DNA from 4 places in the Alkalispirillum mobile genome. Region 1 is predicted to be linked to each of the others. Evidence: predicted binding sites of a transcription regulator. Region 1 holds the regulator's gene; each other region holds the start of a gene.

Region 1 (4,730 bases):
CCATCAGTTCCTCGACCATCTCCTCCACGTCGCCCCGCTCATTGGCGGTGGTCACGTGGTCGCGCAGGTGGGCACGGAGTACCAGACCACCGACGCGGTCCAGCGCCCCCTGCACCGCCTTGACCTGCTTGAGCACATCCACGCAATAGGTGTCTTCCTGGTCGAGCATGCGCAGGATGCCGTCCACGTGCCCCCGGACCGAGCGCAGACGCTGGCGGGCATCGTCCCGGGCGCTGTCATCCAGGCGCAGGCGGTGGCAGCAACCGGCCATCAGGCCTCCACGCGGGCATCGAAGCCCTGCTCATCCAACGCCGCAACCAGGGCGGCCGGGTCGGGCTCGCCGCTGACCTGCGCCTGCCCGTCATCGGCCGACACCCGCACCACCTCGGTCACCCCGGGTACCGCCTGCAGCGCGTCGCGCACGGCCTTCTCGCAATGCCCACAGCTCATGCCCTCGATTTTCAGCTTCATCAATAACCTCCTGCTTCTCTCACCCCAGGTGGGGGGGGCTGGGGATAAAAGTCTGACCCGACGGCGCCCCCGGGGTCAACCACGGCACGGTGGAGCAGTCAGTGCCTGCCGGACCGCCGTTCCAGCCGATCCACCTTGGCGCTCAACTCCCGCATCAGTTGCAGCATCTCCAGGCGCTCGTCGTGGGCACGCTGCTCCTGTTCCACCCGCTTGGCGTCCTCTGCCTCCCAGTGCGCGGACTGCATACTCTCGATGATGATACCGATGAACAGGTTGAGCACCGTGAACGAGGAGATGAGGATGAACGCCACAAAGTAGACCCAGGCCCACGGGTAGGCCTCAATCACGGGTCGGGCGATGCCCATGGACCAGCTTTCCAGGGTCATGATCTGGAACAGGGTGTACATGCTACTCCCCAGGGTACCGAACCACTCGGGGAAGGTCTGGGCGAACAGCTTCACCCCCATCACCGCGAACACGTAGAAGATCACCAGCAACAGCAGGGCGATCCAGGCGATGCCGGGAATGGCCTTGAGCAACGCTTCAACGATCCGGCGCAGCCGCGGGACCATCGAGAAGAGGCGTAGCACCTTGAGGATGCGCAGGGCCCGCAGCACCGAGAAGGCACCGGAGTCCGGCACCAGCGAGACGGCCACCACGGCGAAGTCGAAAAGGTTCCAACCGCTTCGGACAAAACGGGTGCCGTCAGCGATCATCCGTAGCAGGATTTCCACCACGAAGGCGGCGACGATGATGGTATTGACCCAGCCCAGCCAGGGTTGCAACGCCTCGGTCAAGGCGGGCGAGGTCATCAGCCCCAACGTGACCGCGTTCAGCAGGATGAGCCCGACGATGAAATACTGAATCGCCGGCAGGTCGATGAACCAGGCCAGGCGCCCCCGCAGGCTCTCGTCCTCCGGGTGCTGCACCAGGTGACCGATCATGTCCTTCTGGTGCTCACTCATGGCCTAGTCCCTCACCACCCGCACCTGTGCGTCCAGCCGGGCCGGAATCGCCTCCGGCGTGACCATGGCCATTGCCACGAGATCGAGGAGCGGCACGGGCTCGGTCGGGCGCGCCCGCAGCTCAAGCCCTACCGGGTCGCGCAGGAAAACCGTCACGGCCTCGGCCGTCTCCATGAAAAAGGGCTCACCGAAACGGCCCGCCCAACCCTGCACCATGGGAATCAGTGCCTCCGCCTGGCTCTCATCCGCCAGCGCGCGGAAGAACCCCTGGTCGCGATAACGCAGGTTGAGGCCGGCCACCTCGAACTCCGGGAGCTCCAGCGCATGGGTCCGCAGGGTCTCGCCCAGGTCGAAGCGGGTCAGGTGGAGGCGCCCTACCGCCCAGCCTCGCCCCGGGATATTCAGGCGGAACTCGTCCACTTGCAGGGCCTGTGCCTCCGGGTCATAGCGGTACGCGAACACCCACTCCGCCGAGTCATCGGACCAGTCCGCGGCCGGCACCGGCCAGCCATCGGCCGGGTCGGCGTGCAGCCCGACCGCACGCACCCTGAGGTGGTGGGGCGGGCTGTGCTCCCGGTCCACGTCCACCACGATCAGCTCATCCACGCGCAGGGGTTGCTCACCCTCGTGCGCCACCGTCAGGTCAAAGACATGCAGACGCTGATTCCACAAGTTAACGGCTACCCGATCGTAATCCGCGCTCCACTCTGCCGGCAGCCCCTCCAGCGCCTCTTCCAGGGCCAAGCGCCCCTCACGGTCCGCCCAGGCCTGCAGGCCGAGCACGGCCACGGCACCGACCACCGCCAGTGCCACCAACCCATGCCAGTAACGCAGCTTCATAGTGGGCCTACCCCAATCATCACGATTCAGAGGGCGAAACCATACCACGAGGCCGATTCCGCCTCTTGAAAAATCCGGCGCGCGCCCTATCTAACAGAGTGAGGACATCAAACAACCGGTCAGCAATCATTCATGGGAGGTGATTGTCATGGCGATCGTACGGTACGACCCGTGGAACACCCTGCGTCAGATCCAAGGCGATCTGGACCGCATGTTCGGCCAGCGCGGCCCGCTGGCGGCCGATGAGGCCGAGAGCGCAGAGACCGCCGGGCAGTGGCTGCCGGCCGTAGACATCTCGGAGGACGAGAAGGCCTACCACATCCATGCGGATCTGCCGGGGGTGGCACCGGAGGACATCGAGATCAGCATGGATCAGGGCGTGCTCGCCATTAAGGGCTCGCGCGAGTCGGAGAGCACCGAGAGCGAGCAGGGCTGGAAGCGCGTGGAACGGGCCCGCGGCACCTTCTACCGCCGGTTCTCGCTCCCGGAGTCGGTGGATGCTGAAAACATCGAGGCGCGCTCCCGCAACGGCGTACTGGAGGTGACGGTCCCCAAGAAGGTCGCACCGCCTGCTCAGCGTATCGAGGTGAAAGCGGAATAACGCGGGCCGGGGCCGCGGGCACGCCCCCGCCGGCCCCACTCCTTCCCGAAACGCCGGGACTGCCCGGGGTCAATCCGCCGATGAAGGCCCGGACAGGGTGGGCCGGCCGCAGGGGCGCTCCTGGCAGTGCCCGGCCAGCCGCTCCAGGCTTGCCGGCTCCTTGAGGGTGATTTCCTTGCCCCGGCTGTGCAGCCACCCCTGCTCCTGGAAACGCCGGAACAGCCGGCTCATGGTTTCCGGCGCCAGCCCAAGGTAGTTACTGAGGTCACTGCGCGACATGGGCAGACGGAAGCGCGTCGCCGACAGCCCCCGGCGGGCGAACCGCTCGGAGAAATTCAGCAACAGGATGGCCAGGCGCTCCTCGGCGTTCCGCCGGGCCAGGGCGTGGAGCATCTCGTGGTCCTGGAAGATCTCCTTGCTCATCAGACGAAGGAGCTGGCGCTGGAGGTCGGGAATGGCCCGGGCCAGTTCCTCCAGCTCCGGGAAGGGGATCTCGCAGATGCTGGAGGTCTCCAGCGCCCGCGCCTCGCAGGGATGCTCACCCAGGCTGACCGCATCCAGCCCGATCATCTCCCCCGGCATGTGAAAACCGGTGACCTGCTCCTCGCCATCGCGGGAGATGGTATAAGTCTTCAGTGCACCGGCCCGCACGGCATACACCGCACGGAAGCCATCCCCCTCCCGGAAGAGCACATCGCCCCGACGCAACGGGCGCTGACGCTGCAGGATCTCGTCCAGACGCCGAACGTGCTCGTCATCCAACCCCTTGGGAAGACAGAGGCTGAACAGGGAGCAATCGCTACAGGCGCCCTTGGAGCCTGCCAATTGCACTACCCTTTCTCCCTGCCAGTGCGCCATACGGATACCCCGCCGGAGGGCGGCCTTGCGGCCGGCATGAAAACCAGGCAACAGAATACCGCCAATGCCGCTGCCCGTACAAAGCGAACCGTCGCCGGTGTGAGGGGCGGCGCCCTCAATAGAGGCTCTGGAACAACCGGCTGCGGTACTGCCGGACCAACGGGTCCTCGGCACCCAGCAGATCAAACACCCGCAGCAGGGTATCCCGCCCGCGATCATCGCCCCACTGGCGGTCGTGGCGCACAATCCAGAGCAAGTGCTCCAGGGCCGGCTCATTCTCCCCGGCCAGCACCTGGTAAAGGGCGAGCCCGTGGCGCGCTTCGGTATCGGCCGGGTCCTGCTCCAGCCGTGCGGCCAGGGCATCGCGGCCAGGCAGGTCCGCCAGCTGCTCGGAAAAAGCCCGGTGCGCCTTGATCCCCTTGCACCGCGGGTCGTGACGGGCATCATCCGGCAGCTCGGCGACTATGGCCTCGGCCTTCTCCGGCTCGCCGGTCTGCATCAGCGCATGGGCCAGATCAAGGGCCACCTCCTGATCGTCCGGCCGGTCCGAGCGGGCCTGCTCCAGGAGCGGGATCGCGCCCTGCAGGTCTCCGGCGGCCACAAGCTCCCGCGCCTGCTCCAGCGGATCGGCTTGCGGGGCCTGCACATGCTGATCCAGGAAACGGCGCAGCTCACCCTCCGGGAGCGCACCGGTGAACTGGTCCAGCACCTGCCCCTGGGAGACCAGGATGACGGTGGGCAGGCTGCGCACACCCACCTGGGCAGCAATCGCCTGCTGCTCGTCGCAATTGACTCGTGCCAGGCGGAAGGCGCCGCGGTATTCCTCGGCCAGCTTCTCCAGCAGGGGCATGAGGGTCTTGCAGGGCTGGCACCACTCGGCCCAGAAATCCACCAGGACCGGTTGCTGCATGGAGCCTTCCAGCACCTCTGACTGGAAGTTGTCCATGGTGATATCGATAATATGTGGTGAGGTAGTCACAGGCACTCCCATACTG
Region 2 (4,730 bases), 700 kb from region 1:
CAGGGGATCAGGGTCGCGGATAGCAGGGCCCCAACGCCTATCCCCGTGAAGATCAAGCCCGCCACCCGGGGACGCCGTTCAACGGGTGTGACCGAGAGCGCAAGCGATGGCCCCACCACCATGAGCACGCCTCCAGCAATGCCGGCAGCCAGGCGCCAGCCAAAGAACCAGGCGAAGGGCGCGGACTGGGCGCTACACAGAAAGCTGAGAATAGCCACCATGGCAGCCATCCAAATGACCTTATGTGCACCGGCCCGGGATGCCAGGTGATTCGCGGTGATTGCGCCAAGCAAGTACCCCAGCAAATTGGCTGCACCCAGGTAAGCCGCTTGAGCCGGCGGAAACCACTCGGCCTCTATGACAGCGGGTACTAGTGGGGTGTAGGCGAAGCGTGCCAAACCGACGCCGATCAATGTCGCCGCAAAGCCGACAGCCAGTGCCGGTAGGTCTTTCTGGAACATTCGCAATCAAGTGCTCCCTACCACGTCATGGACAGAGCGCAGGGTACGGCTGGTAGAGAATGCTTAAAAACGATAAATTGCGATTGCAATTATCGCTTTTTATGAATCTCGCGGGGCGTTGATGCAAATCAAGTCGTTACGTCTGTTTTTGGCGGTGGTGGAGAGTGGCAGTTTTGTTGCGGCGGCGGAGCGGATGCACACCGTGCAGTCTAATGTCACAGCGCATATCAAGCGCTTAGAGCAAGAACTCGATGCTCGCCTTCTGGACCGCCAGGCCAGGGTCCGCCTGACCCCCGCGGGCCGGAGTTTGGTGGCACACGCTGAGCGTATTGTGGGTGCGCATGATGAAGCGATTGCAGCCTTCCAAGGGCAGTGCTCGCCCAGCGGTGCGCTTCACCTCGGGGCCATGGAGACCACAATGGCCTTGCGCCTGCCGGCCCCGCTGGCCGCGTTCCATGCCCAATACCCAGACGTCGACCTGCGGGTTCGGACCGGGCCCACTGCTGACCTGGTCGAGGCGATGGCTGCGGGACGCCTGGACTGCGCGTTTGTCGCAGGCCGGGTGGAAGATCCGCGGCTTTACCAGGCCGTTGCATTCAATGAGCGGCTAGCGCTGGTAGCCGGGCACCCCCTCAGTACGTTGCCCTCCTCAGAACAATTGCAAGGTTCGACCTTTTTGGCCTTCCGCCAGGGCTGCAGCTACCGGCAGCGCGTTGAGCTCCTGCTCGCGAGCCACGGGATATCCTCAGCCAGAATTTTCGACTTTGGCACCTTGGATGCCATTTTGGGGTGCGTGGCCGCCGGGATGGGTTATGCCCTGCTCCCGCAGGCCGTGGTCGAGGCCCACGCCGATCGTTTTGGCATTCATGCCTGTCTGCTGCCGGAGGAAATCGGCGCGGTGGATACCTGGTTCGTTGCCCGCTCCCAAGAATGCTGGACCCCGACCCTGCAGCGGTTCGCTGAGTCAGTGTTGCCCCCGCGGCATGACGACCCAGAGCAGTAGCGCTAACTGGAATACCATTGCGCCAGTCCATAGTGCTGCTGCCGACCAGAGTCCGATCAGGGTATCGGCCCAGAGGATCCGCAGCAGCGCACTCAGGCTGACCAACGCGGTCACGAGCAGCAGCCAGCGATAGAACCCGGGCAAGCAGCGGTGGCGATGGCCCCAGGTCCGGGTGATGACCGCGGTACTCAGAGCCCCTAGCGCACCGACTGTGATGGCGTGGGTGGCGGTGCCCGGCGCGAGCCATCCGAACTGAACCGCACCGAGCAGCAGGGTGCCCGCCACCAGCCAGCCGTAACCGACCCCGAGCGCGACCAGGTCTGGGCGGTGGATGCAGCGCCAGAGCTGCCAGCGGAACAGGCGCGCCGCGGCCACGCCTGCCGTGGCCAACAGGGCCAGGCCAGCCGGCAGGCCAAGGCCGGGTATGGCCGCACACACGATGGCCAGCGCCATGAGCAGGAGCAGGGCCGCCTCCAGGCGGGGTTGCACCCGGGCTTCCAGCCGCCCGCCCTGGCGCTCGATCGCGCCCGCTACGGCCGGGGCGATTATCCGCCCCCCGACAAAGAGCATCAGCAGGGCAAACAACAGCACCGATTCGCGGAGCAACAGCCAGCTGACGCCGTAGTGATCCAGGCCCCGGGCCAGGTGGTAGAGGGCAGCCACCCCGCAGAGGGCCAGCAGCAGCCAGCCAAAGGCCTGGTTGCGCCACTTTTTCGCACTGCGAAGCAGCGGCGGCAGGATCTGCGTGGCCAGCAGAAAGACGAATAGTCCGTTGAGCAGCGCGGGCAGCGCCCCGTGGGGCATTACCGCGCCACTGACCCGTGCGGCGAGCCAGAGCGTGGCCAGGGTGAGCAGGGTGGGTAAGGTGACGCGGGTTGCCATGAAACCGGTGACCAGCGCGAGGCCATAACCGAACAGCAGTTCCTGGCCGTGATCCAGCGGTGTGGCCAGACCGGGTGCCAGGGGCTGATGGTGGTAGATTCCCTGGACGGAGAGCGGGACCGCGATCAGGGCAAAGAGGACCGCGGCAGGGAAGAAGAAGGTGTCGGCCTTGTGATACCGGCGACGGCGGGTCTGGGGCGTGCTGTGAGTCTGGGACATGGCTAAGGCACTTTAGGGCCAAGGTGGATAAAGAACAAATAGAATGCATCTTAATGTTGCCGCGCATCAACGCACATCGGGCCCTAAATGAGGCAGCCTGCGGGCGAAGTCCCTCTGCCGAGCGAGGCCTGAATGAGTCGTTTCACTAACGAAAAGCCCCTGGTCTATTCCTGTTCCGGTTGTTCCAGTGTCGCCCAGCTGGCCAACCACCTGGCCCTCCGCCTGCAATCGGAAGGGGTGGCGGAGATGTCCTGCATCGCCGGGGTCGGGGGCGATGTCCCGTCCCTGGTGAAAAAGGCCAAGTCCGGGCGGCCGATCCTCGCGCTCGATGGTTGCCAGCTTCAGTGTGTGCGGCACAGCCTGGCCCGCCACGGCATTCAACCGACCTGGCATGAGTTGCTCACCGACCATGGTGTCCGGAAGCAATACCGCAAGCCCTGGTCGGAAGCGGCAGCGGACAAGATTTTCCCGCAGCTGGTCGGGCAGTTGCAGTCCGACGCCAAGGGAGGGGCAGGCAGTCCGGTCGCGCACGGGCATGACCGGTAACGGCTGAACCCTTCGCCCAACCTGAGACAAGTTCGCTGCGACTGGGCTACCATGCTCGAAGGGCGTTAGTGTGTGGGCTGACGCCGACTGGCGGTAATGGCAACCCGAGGTGCAGCATGAGCAGTGACGCGGTGAATGTGCTGGGTACGCCCCTGCAATCCTGTTGTCGTGATCCCATGACGGGGTATTTTCGCGACGGTTACTGCCATACCGACGCCACGGATGCCGGACTGCACGTTGTTTGTGCCCTGGTCACGGACGATTTCCTGGCCTTTTCCGCTCGACGGGGTAACGACCTGCAGACACCGCGCCCGGAGTTCGGGTTTCCCGGGCTGCAGGCCGGTGATCGCTGGTGTCTGTGTGCGGCACGTTGGTCTGAGGCCTGCCATGCGGGCTGTGCCCCGCCGGTCATCCTCGAGGCCACGCACGAATCCGCCCTGCAAGTCGCCTCGCTGAAAGACCTGAAGGCTCATGCGGTGGGCCCGGTCTCGCTGTAACCATGGTAGGTGACCCGTCTTTATCCCCAAAGCGCGAGGGTGGGCACTTACCGGTGGCCGACGTCCGTGCACAACTTGAGGCCCAGCAGCGGATTCAGGACTTGATTGCGCGGCATGCGCCTCTCGAAACCACCTTGGCCGCAATCAGTCGGATGGGCGAACAGCTGCTCCCAGGGGCGCTGGTCTCCATCATGCTGTTCGATGCCGAACGCCAGTCGCTTACGCTGGCGGGAGGCGACAGTCTGTCACCGGCTTACCGCGCTGCCATGCAGGATATCCCGATCGGTCCCCATGTCGGCTCATGCGGCTCAGCCGCTTATCTGCGGCAGCTGGTGATCACCGAGGATATTGCCGAGTCGGATGCCTGGCGCGGTTTCCATGCGCTCGCCCGGGCGGAGGGGGTGCGGGCCTGCTGGTCCATGCCGGTGCTCGGCCGGGACGGTGCCCTGCTGGGCACCTTTGCCACCTATTACCGCGGGCCCGGCGTGCCGGACGAGGCCGATCAGGCGCATATCAACCGGGCCGCCGGCCTGGTGGCCCTGGCGGTGGAACGCCACCAGGAGCGGCGTACGCTCGAGGAGACGGAACAGCGGTACCGGTCACTGTTTACCGAGCATCCCGATGCCGTTTTCCAAATCGACATGGCCGGGCGCCTATGTGCCCTAAACCGGGCGGCCGGGGACATCTTGGGGTTGCCCGAATCTCGTTTGCTTGGCCGACACTACAACGACCTGGTCACCGAGGACTGCCGGCAACGCTGTGAGGAGGCCTTCGCCGCGGCGGTCCGTGGCGAGCCGCAACACTACGAGATCAAGGCGTATCGGGCGAATGCGGACCAGCCGGTCGCTCTGGATATCACCAACCTGCCCATCATCGTTGATGACCAGGTCATCGGTATCTATGGCATTGCCCGGGATATCACCCTGCGCAAGCAGTACGAGGCGCGCCTGGCCTATTACGCCAGCCACGATGCCCTCACCGGGCTGCCCAACCGGCGGGAGTTCGAGTCACGGCTGGCCCACGACTTTGAGCTCTGCCGCCGGCACCGCCAGCCTCTGGCCGTTTTGTACATCGACCTGGACGACTTCAAGCCGGTGAACGACAGTCTCGGGCATGCCTTCG
Region 3 (4,730 bases), 750 kb from region 1:
AACAGCCCGTAGCGGGTGGGCAGGATGAATATCCGCCGGTAGTGAAGGGACAACTGTTCGGAATCACTCCTGCCCCGATTCAGGGGGAGTTGCCGAAGCAGAGCCCGGAGCCGGCGCAGCGCACGCATCAGGGGATGGCGACCTGTTCCAGCGCTTCGCGCACCCGGTCCTCGTGGGCCCCGGCCGTGCCGTCTTCCCGCGGCTCCAGCCGGTGGCCCGCTACCGGCACGAACACCGCCTGGATGTCTTCCGGCAGCACGGCCCCCCGGTCATGGGAGAGCGCCCAGGCCTGGGCGGTGCGCAGCAGCGCCAGGCCCGCGCGCGGGGAGAGGCCGTGGCGGAAGGCGCCGGACTCCCGGGTATGGCGCAGCAGGGCCTGAAGGTAGTCGAGCAGGGCGTCGGAGGCGTGGATACGCGGCACGGCCTGCTGCAGTGCCTCCAGCTGCGCCACCGGGAGGGCGGGGGTGTCGATCCGGTGCAGCAGATCGCTCCGATCCTCACCGCGCAGCAGGGCGCGCTCCGCGCTGCTGTCGGGGTAGCCCAGGCTCAACCGCATGAGAAAGCGATCGAGTTGTGACTCTGGCAGTGGGAAGGTGCCCAGCTGTGATTCCGGGTTCTGGGTGGCGATGACGAAGAACGGTTCGGGCAGCGCCCGCGTTGCTCCTTCCACGCTCACCTGGCGCTCGGCCATGGCCTCCAGCAGCGCACTCTGCGCCTTGGGGGTGGCGCGATTGACCTCATCGGCTAAAACCAGGGAGGAGAAGATCGGGCCGGGGTGAAAGCGGAAGCTCCCCTGGGCCTTCTCGTAGACAGTGGCACCGATGATGTCGGCAGGCAGCAGATCGCTGGTGAACTGGATCCGTTGAAAGTCTAGCCCCAGCAGCCGGGCCAGGGCCTGGGCCAGGGTCGTCTTGCCGACCCCGGGCAGGTCCTCTATCAGCAGGTGGCCGCGGGCCATGAGGCAGACCAGTGCCAGCCGGACCTCGTGCTCCTTGCCCAGAACGATCTCGTTGGCGGCTTCGAGGAAGCGCTCGATATCCTTTCGCAAGTCCATGTCTCCCGGGACGCTGTGAGCGTTGAATACTGGCGGCACTGCGAATCAGTTGCAAACAAAAGTACGTATGGACGGGCCGCACCAACGCTGAGTTCCCCAAATTTTTTAGCTGTGGGGTGCGGCATCTTGTCACGGTTGGCGATCGGTGTTGACCTGCATCAAGGCGAGGTTGTGCCCGGACGCGGATAATCCACCCCCGTAGAGGATCGCCTGAATCCATCTCAAACCACCTTGCGGATCTGGAGCTATGGACACCAGCACAACTTATAACGAGAAAGTCGTGCGCCAGTTCGCCATTATGACCGTCGTCTGGGGCGTGGTCGGAATGGCGGTTGGTGTACTGATCGCGGCGCAGCTGATCTGGCCGGCGCTGAACTTCGACCACCCGTGGCTGACGTACAGCCGCCTGCGGCCCCTGCATACCAACGCGGTTATCTTCGCGTTCGGGGGCTCGGCGCTGTTTGCCACCTCCTATTACTGTGTGCAGCGTACCTGCGGGGTGCGGTTGCTCTCCGACAAGCTGTCTTCCTTTACGTTCTGGGGCTGGCAGGTTGTCATCGTCGCTGCCGCGATATCGCTTCCCTTGGGTTACACCATGGGCAAGGAGTACGCAGAGCTGGAGTGGCCGATCGCGCTGCTGATCGCGGCCGTCTGGGTGGCTTACGCGATAAACTTCTTCGGTACCATAGCGGTCCGCAAGGTCAAGCACATCTACGTGGCCAACTGGTTCTTCGGGGCCTTCATTCTCACGGTGGCGGTGCTCCACATCGTCAATAACCTGGTGATTCCGGTCGGCCCGATGTGGTCCTACCCGATCTACTCGGGTGCCGTGGATGCCATGGTTCAGTGGTGGTACGGGCACAACGCGGTGGGCTTCTTCCTGACCGCGGGCTTCCTGGGCATGATGTACTACTTCGTGCCTAAGCAGGCCGGGCGCCCCATCTACTCCTACCGGCTGTCCATCGTGCACTTCTGGGCGCTGATCTCGCTGTATATGTGGGCCGGTCCCCACCACCTGCACTACACCGCCCTGCCGGACTGGGTGCAGTCGCTGGGCATGGTCTTCTCGCTGATCCTGCTGGCACCCTCCTGGGGCGGCATGATCAACGGCATCATGACCCTCTCCGGTGCCTGGCATAAGCTGCGCACCGATCCGATCCTCAAGTTCCTCATCGTCTCGCTGTCCTTCTACGGCATGTCCACCTTCGAAGGGCCGATGATGTCCATCAAGACGGTGAACGCGCTGTCCCACTACACCGAGTGGACCATCGGCCACGTGCACTCCGGTGCGCTGGGCTGGGTGGCATTCATCACCTTCGGTTCGATCTACGCGCTGATCCCGCGTGTCTTCAACCGCGAAAGCATGTACAGCATCAAGCTGATCGAGTGGCACTTCTGGATCGCCACCATCGGCACCGTGCTCTACATCGCATCCATGTGGATCGCTGGCGTCATGCAGGGCCTGATGTGGCGTGCGGTCAACGATGACGGGACGCTGACCTACACCTTCTCCGAGGTGCTGGTGGCAACCTATCCCTACTACATGGTGCGCCTGTTGGGTGGGGTCTTGTTCCTCATCGGCATGCTGATGATGGCGTACAACGTCTACAAGACGGTGACCGGTGCCCCGGCCCGCGAGCCGGCCCCCAAGGCCACCGGCCAGGCTGCCGCCGGCCAGACCGCGTAAGGAGGGAGCGGGATGAATCACGAGGTAGTTGAAAAGAACGTCGGCCTGCTTGCCGTGCTGATCATTCTGGTCATCAGCGTGGCCGGTCTGGTGCAGATCGTGCCGCTGTTCTTCCTGAATGAGACCACGCAGGCGCATGAGGGGGTGGAGCCGTATCCGCCCCTGGAATTCGCCGGCCGTGACATTTACGTGCGCGAGGGTTGCTACAACTGCCACTCGCAGATGGTCCGGCCATTCCGCGCCGAGACCGAGCGCTACGGCCACTACTCCCTGGCCAGCGAGTTCGTCTACGACCGCCCCTTCCAGTGGGGGTCCAAGCGGACCGGTCCTGACCTGCACCGGGTGGGTGGTCGTTACACGGACGAATGGCATCAAGTGCACCTGACCAACCCGCGTGACGTGCTGCCGAACTCCAACATGCCCGCCTACCCATGGCTCAATGAGCGGGAGCTGGACGGCGAGCAGGTGGCTCACCGCATGCGCATGCAGCAGCGCTTCCTGGGCGTGCCCTACGATGACGAGATGCTCGATGCGGCTGCAGAGGAGCTGGAGGGCAAAACGGAAATGGACGCCATCATCGCCTACCTGCAAGGGCTGGGTACCGCCATTTCGCGGACACGCTGAGGCTTTAGATGGGCACTGTACACGGCATCGCAACTGCTTTACTGGTCATTCTCTTTCTGGGCGTGGTCTGGTGGGCCTACCACCCGCGCAAGAAGGACGATTTCGACGAGGCGGCCCGCCTCGCCCTGGACGAGGACGACCTGAAGCAGGCTGACGAGCGCGAAAAGAACAAGCGTAACGAGGATAATCGCCATGAGTAGCTTCTGGCATTGGTGGGTCATCATCCTGGTACTGGCAAACATTCTCGGGATGGTGTGGCTGATCAAGTTCGCGGAGAAGAAAAAACCGGGGGAGGCCGCCGAGCACGAGACCACTGGTCACAGCTGGGATGAGGGCACCCTGTCCGAGTACAACCGCCCCATGCCCCGTTGGTGGCTGTGGCTGTTCTACCTGACCATCGGCTTCGGTCTGATCTACCTCATCCTCTACCCGGGGCTCGGTAACTACAGCGGGCTGCTCGGCTGGAGTTCGGCGGCGCAATATGACCGCGAGGTGGAGCGGATCGAGGAGCGGCTCGAGCCGATCTTCGCCGAGTACTCCGAACTGTCCATCCCCGAGCTGGCGCAGAACGACGAGGCGATGGCCACCGGCCGCCGCCTGTTCGGCTACGAGTGCGCCGTTTGCCACGGGGTGGATGGTGGCGGGGCCCGCGGCTTCCCCAATATCTCCAACGCCAAGTGGCAGTGGGGTGGTGAGCCGGAGGACATCGTCACCACGTTGCTTGAGGGCCGGAGTGCGAACATGCCTGGGCATGAAGGCCGGGAGGCCCTGGAGGGAGACGGACTGGATAACCTCGTGGCCTATGTCCAGCACCTGGGCGGTCGCGAGGGTATCGACGAGGACACCATCACCGCCGGTCGCTCCGCGTACGAGGATGCGGGATGCATCGCCTGTCACGGCGCTGAAGGCAAGGGCAACCAGTCGGCGGGCTGGCCGAACCTCACCCTGGGGCAGTACACCTACGGTGGCGATGAGGCGAGCATTCGGGAGACGATTCTGCAGGGGCGCAGCGGCGAGATGCCGGCATTCAAGGAGCGCCTCGGCGAGGACCGTATCCATGTGCTGGCCGCTTATGTCTACAGCCTCAACAACTGAATAGGGCACCGTTGCCCTTCGGGAGGTGGGTCCGATGAACGACCCGAAAGATTTCCCGGAGCTAGAGACGGAAGAGGCCCGGACGGACGAGCCGAACTGGCTCGTCCGGGTCCTGGGGCCGGTGATGTGGCCCTCCTTTCTTGTCTCCGCGCTTGCGACCTGGATTTTCTTCCTGGCCATTGATCCGGCCGATCTTCACGCAGCGACATTCCCGAATTGGGAGATTGGCCGGGAGGCCGGTTACTCCATTGGTTTCTTGATGTTTTGGGC
Region 4 (4,730 bases), on a different contig from region 1:
TGGCCAGGTACCAGCTGGCGGAATAGACATCGTAGAGCCCCAGCCGGCGGAACACCTCGAACCAGAAGGGCCCGAAGTCGATCATGTGCTCGGACCAGGTCCGCTCCTGGACGAGCACGGTCCCAATGATAGACCCGATCCCCAGCGCCACCAGCAGCGTGATGGCCAGGTTCATGGACCCGAGAAATTCGATCAGGATCGCGGAGGTGGTGCGCCCTTTGCGGGGCGTCTGCCTGGCGGCAGCGGGGCTTTCACTGGACATGCTTGGTTCGGACCTCGGCGCTGAGGCTGACCGGCCGCGGTCCCTGCGGAGTCATACCGCCCCGGTGGTCGGGGCGGCGTTTCGCTGATGCGGGCGCATGGACGTCTGCCCGGAAATCAGCGGTGAAGACCGGTCATGTATTCGGTAACGGCTTCGATATCTTCGTCGCTCATCCGCGAAGCGATATCGCGCATCATGCGGTTCGGGTCGGAATCACGCTCACCGTCACGGTATTCGCGCAGTGCCTTGCGCATGTACTCCGCATGCTGACCACCGACGCGGGGGTACTTGGCGCCTTTGATGCCTTCACCAGCCGGGCCGTGGCAGGCAATACAGGCAGCGACACCCTCATTCGGCAAACCACCCCGGTAGATCAGCTTGCCCCGCTCGGCCAGTTCCTCGTCGGCCTCGTGGTGCTTGGCCTCCTGGGCCTCGTAGTAGACGGCCAGATCACGAATGTCCTCGTCGGAGAGCGGGGCGGCCTGGCTGCTCATGAGCGGGTCTTCGCGACCGCCGTCACGGAACAGCTTGAGCTGGTGGACCGTGTACTCGGCGGGCTGACCGGCCAGGGAGGGCCATTCGGGATTGGTGCTGTTGCCTTGGGCACCGTGACAGGCGATGCAGGTTGACGCCTTCTGCTCGCCGGCTTCGATGTCACCATCAACGGCAAGGGCCGGCAGACTGGCGCCAGCCAGGAAGAGGCCGGCAGCGGCTGCAATAAACCGGTTGTTCATGGATCCGATCACCTCTGGATGCCTCCGGGCTGGTACGCGCTCACACATTGATCAGGCGCTGACTCAACCTGGTGTTTGGTTTTGATGATTCTAGCGTGAAGGCCGGTGGCCGACGGATAAACGGCTGATAGTTATATCAGCCGCCCGGTAGGCGGTCAATCTGGGGCGTGTGGAAAAACGCCGCGCCCGGGGCCGGGCGCGGCGCACAGGCCTTACGGCAGGGCCGGGACCTGGAAGTCCGGCATCTCACCGGTCATGGATTCCATGAAGGCCACCAGCTCGGCGACGGTCTCGTCGTCGAACTCGCGGTTCAGCATCTCACGCCCCATGACCTGGGTGGCTTCCTCCAGGGTCTCCACCCCACCGTTGTTGAAGTAGGGGTAGGTCACCGCCACGTTGCGCAGCGTCGGGGTGCGGAAGGCGTACTTGTCCGCCTCATCCCCGGTAATCAGATAGCGGCCCTTGTCGGTGGAGCCCGGCACCTGAATGCTGTGGAACTGGCTGTCGGTCAGCGCCGGCCCGCGGTGGCAGGCGATGCAGCCATTGTCCACGAAGGCGGCCATGCCGCGCTTCTGCTTGTCGGTCAGCGCGTCCAGATCACCCCTCAGATAGCGGTCGAAAGGCGAGTTCGGGGTGTTGAGGGTGCGCTGGAAGGTGGCCAGGGCCTTGGCCACGTTGTCGGCGGTGATCGGCGCATCCTCACCCGGGTAAGCCGCGGAGAAGGCATCTTGATACTCGTCGAACGCCTCGAGGCGATCGAGGGCATCGTCCAGATCCATGGCCATCTCGATGTCATCCTCGATCGGGCCCAGGGCCTGGCCCTCCAGATCGGGCTCGCGGCCGTCCCAGAACTGCGACTCCAGGAAACCGGAGTTCAGAACGGTGGGAGTGTTGCGCTCACCGACCTGGCCCTCATGCCCGACGGCACGCGGGATGCGGTCTGCCCAACCCAGCGCGGGGTTGTGACAGGTGGCACAGCTGATGACGCCGCTGGAGGAGATCCGCGGCTCGAAAAAGAGCATCTTGCCCAGCTCGATCTTCTCCTTGGTCAGGGAGTTGTCGGCGGGGATCGGCGGCAGGGCGGGCAGCGGCTCGAAACGATCGGCATACTGGTCGTAGAAACCGTCGTCGGCAGCAGCGTTCCCGGCGGTGAAGGCCATGACGGCACCGACACCGAGGGCGGGAATAACCTTGCGCAGGTTGGAACCCAGGCTGAACATAGTGCGCCTCCTTGAAATTTGACGCTGGCGAGGTGAACCCCTTTGCAGAGCATCAATCCAATTGCTCTGTAACTGTTCCAAAATGAAGGTACGGCAGGTTGTAACCCTATACAACCAAGTGAAATACTCGGTTTTGCTGCGGATCAAGTTTTTGCTCACTTTCCTGGAGGACTCGTCATGGCCCGATACCGCTACCCGAAGATCCCCGAATCAGAGGTAACCCCGGAGCCCCTTTACCGGGCCCGGCGCAAGTTCCTCCGTCAAAGCGCGGGGCTGGCCGTGGCCGCCGCCGCCCCGGGCCTGCTCATCAAGCCCGCCGCCGCCTGGCAAGGGGGCCTGGACGCTGTACCGGAGAGCGATCTCTCGACGGACGAGTCACTGACAAGTCTTGACGACATCACCTCCTACAACAACTTCTACGAACTGGGCACCCGCAAGCGGGACCCCTCGGACTGGGCCCACCAACTGCAGACGGACCCCTGGACACTCAGTATAGAAGGCGAAGTGAATAAACCCGGGAAACTCGACCTCGATGATGTGATCCGCCCCGATGAGCTGGAAGAGCGCATCTACCGGCTGCGTTGCGTGGAGGCCTGGTCCATGGTCATTCCCTGGGTCGGCTTCGAGCTGCGCAAGCTGCTGGAGCGGCACGAGCCCACGTCCCGTGCCAAGTACGTCGTCTTCGAATCCATCTACGACCCGGACAACCTGCGCGGCCAGCGCCGGGACATCATCGACTGGCCCTACCGGGAGGGGCTGCGCATGGACGAGGCCATGCACCCGTTGACGCTGCTGGCCGTGGGCCTCTATGGCAAGCCGATGCCCAACCAGAACGGCGCCCCGATCCGCCTGGTGGTACCGTGGAAATACGGTTTCAAGAGCATCAAGTCCATCGTGCGGATCCGGCTGCAGGAGGAGCAGCCGATGAGCGCGTGGGAAGAGAAGTCACCGGAGGAATACGGCTTCTACGCCAACGTGAACCCCCACGTGGACCATCCGCGCTGGTCGCAGGCCCGGGAGCGACGCATCGGCGAATCAGGCCGACGGGAGACGTTGATGTTCAACGGCTACGAGGACGAAGTGGCCCACCTGTACGAGGGCATGGACCTGGAAAAATACTTTTAATATGTTTAACAAGAAAACGGCGATTAATGCATTTCGATTATTGGTTCTGGTGGCCTGCGCCGGCCCGGCCCTGTGGCTGGGCTGGGCCTGGACCCAGGCGGAACTGGGGGCCAACCCGGCGGAGGCGGTGGTCCACTTCACCGGCCGTTTCGGCCTGGGGCTGCTGCTCGCCACCATCGCGCTTGGTCCGGCCTTCCGGCTCACCGGATGGGTCGGGTTCATGGCCGCACGCAGGCAGATGGGCCTATGGGCGTTCGTATGGCTGTGCGGCCACGCCCTGGCCTGGATGGGGCTGGACCAGTACTGGGACTGGCCCTGGATCTGGCAGGACCTGTGGGGGTTGGAGTACGTCCGCTACGGCGTCGCTGGGCTGTTGCTGCTGGTGCCGTTGGTGCTCACCTCGTTCCGCGCGGCGCAGCAGGCCATGGGCAAGGTCGCCTGGCAGTGGCTGCACCGCCTGGTGTACATCTCCGCCACGCTGGGGGTGGTGCACTTCTGGATCCTCACCCGGGCCGATTACCGGGACGTGACCCTTTTCGCCATCGTGCTGGCCGCGCTGGTCGCCTTCCGCCTGGGCTGCGTAGTGGTCGACCGGCGCTGGTAAGCGCCCGCTGCTTGGCCGCCGGCGCCCGCTAGGGGACAATGGCGGCATGAACCCTATCTACTTCCAGGCCCGTTTTCTAACCAGCGCCCCGGACCTGCGCCGCATGCCGCAGGACCTGGGGCGCGAGGTGGCCTTTGCCGGCCGCTCCAATGTCGGCAAGTCGAGCGCCATCAACACCCTGACCAACCAGAAATCCCTGGCCCGCACCAGCAAGACCCCCGGACGCACCCAGCTCATCAATGTCTTCCCGGTCACCGAGAACGCCGCACTGGTGGACCTGCCCGGATACGGCTATGCCAAGGTCCCAGCCGCGGTGCGCCGACGTTGGGACCAGGTGCTGCCGGAGTACCTGGCCGGGCGCGACGCCCTCCGTGGCGTGGTCCTGGTGATGGACCTGCGCCATCCGCTCACCGAATTCGATCGCCAGATGCTGGACTGGTGCACCCACATTGGCGTGCCGGTGCATGTGCTGCTGACGAAGGCCGACAAGTTTAAGCAGGGGGCGGCGCGCAACCGGGGTCAGAACGTGGGCCGCCAGCTGCAGGCGGAGTGGCCCGGGGTGACCTGGCAGATCTTCTCTGCCAGCAAGCGGATGGGCGTGGACGAGGCCCACGCCCGGCTGGACGAGTGGCTGGGGCTGGGGCCGGTCGAGGGCGACTGAGTCGCCCGGCCCCGGCGGACTAGAACCGGTAGTTCAGCGAGATGGAGATGACCGGGTAGTACTTAACGCTGTCCAGATCATCCTCCAGGCTGCGTTCCTCCTCGCGTAGGTCATCACGGAATTG

What was found. Region 1 encodes FNR, which switches genes on or off when oxygen is low (the NO sensors DNR and NnrR bind a similar motif). Its sites were predicted from a motif close to TTGATNTANATCAA; they were not measured.
Region 2: the regulator FNR is predicted to act here: its motif matches at 2,622-2,635, upstream of DFR31_RS03460 (putative zinc-binding protein).
Region 3: the regulator FNR is predicted to act here: its motif matches at 1,203-1,216, upstream of ccoN (cytochrome-c oxidase, cbb3-type subunit I).
Region 4: the regulator FNR is predicted to act here: its motif matches at 2,350-2,363, upstream of DFR31_RS12965 (cytochrome-c peroxidase).

Annotation. Positions count from the first base shown of each region.
Region 1 is NZ_RCDA01000001.1:1,432,480-1,437,209, forward strand. Features, by position in the region: gene DFR31_RS06810 (metal-sensitive transcriptional regulator) at 1-271, opposite strand, end outside; gene DFR31_RS06815 (heavy-metal-associated domain-containing protein) at 271-471, opposite strand; gene DFR31_RS06820 (ion transporter) at 570-1,436, opposite strand; gene DFR31_RS06825 (hypothetical protein) at 1,440-2,276, opposite strand; gene DFR31_RS06830 (Hsp20/alpha crystallin family protein) at 2,425-2,877, shown strand; gene fnr (fumarate/nitrate reduction transcriptional regulator Fnr) at 2,947-3,735, opposite strand; gene trxA (thioredoxin) at 3,851-4,714, opposite strand.
Region 2 is NZ_RCDA01000001.1:734,250-738,979, reverse strand. Features, by position in the region: gene DFR31_RS03475 (YbfB/YjiJ family MFS transporter) at 1-461, opposite strand, end outside; gene DFR31_RS03470 (LysR family transcriptional regulator) at 583-1,464, shown strand; gene DFR31_RS03465 (NnrS family protein) at 1,426-2,565, opposite strand; gene DFR31_RS03460 (putative zinc-binding protein) at 2,698-3,111, shown strand; gene DFR31_RS03455 (DUF2237 family protein) at 3,228-3,608, shown strand; gene DFR31_RS03450 (putative bifunctional diguanylate cyclase/phosphodiesterase) at 3,743-4,730, shown strand, end outside.
Region 3 is NZ_RCDA01000001.1:685,140-689,869, reverse strand. Features, by position in the region: gene DFR31_RS03235 (DUF58 domain-containing protein) at 1-53, opposite strand, end outside; gene DFR31_RS03230 (AAA family ATPase) at 128-1,054, opposite strand; gene ccoN (cytochrome-c oxidase, cbb3-type subunit I) at 1,302-2,741, shown strand; gene ccoO (cytochrome-c oxidase, cbb3-type subunit II) at 2,754-3,365, shown strand; gene DFR31_RS03215 (cbb3-type cytochrome oxidase subunit 3) at 3,374-3,565, shown strand; gene ccoP (cytochrome-c oxidase, cbb3-type subunit III) at 3,558-4,460, shown strand; gene DFR31_RS03205 (hypothetical protein) at 4,495-4,730, shown strand, end outside.
Region 4 is NZ_RCDA01000006.1:13,602-18,331, forward strand. Features, by position in the region: gene DFR31_RS12955 (cytochrome c biogenesis protein ResB) at 1-262, opposite strand, end outside; gene DFR31_RS12960 (c-type cytochrome) at 379-996, opposite strand; gene DFR31_RS12965 (cytochrome-c peroxidase) at 1,209-2,216, opposite strand; gene msrP (protein-methionine-sulfoxide reductase catalytic subunit MsrP) at 2,394-3,341, shown strand; gene DFR31_RS12975 (protein-methionine-sulfoxide reductase heme-binding subunit MsrQ) at 3,343-3,945, shown strand; gene yihA (ribosome biogenesis GTP-binding protein YihA/YsxC) at 3,992-4,606, shown strand; gene DFR31_RS12985 (hypothetical protein) at 4,626-4,730, opposite strand, start outside.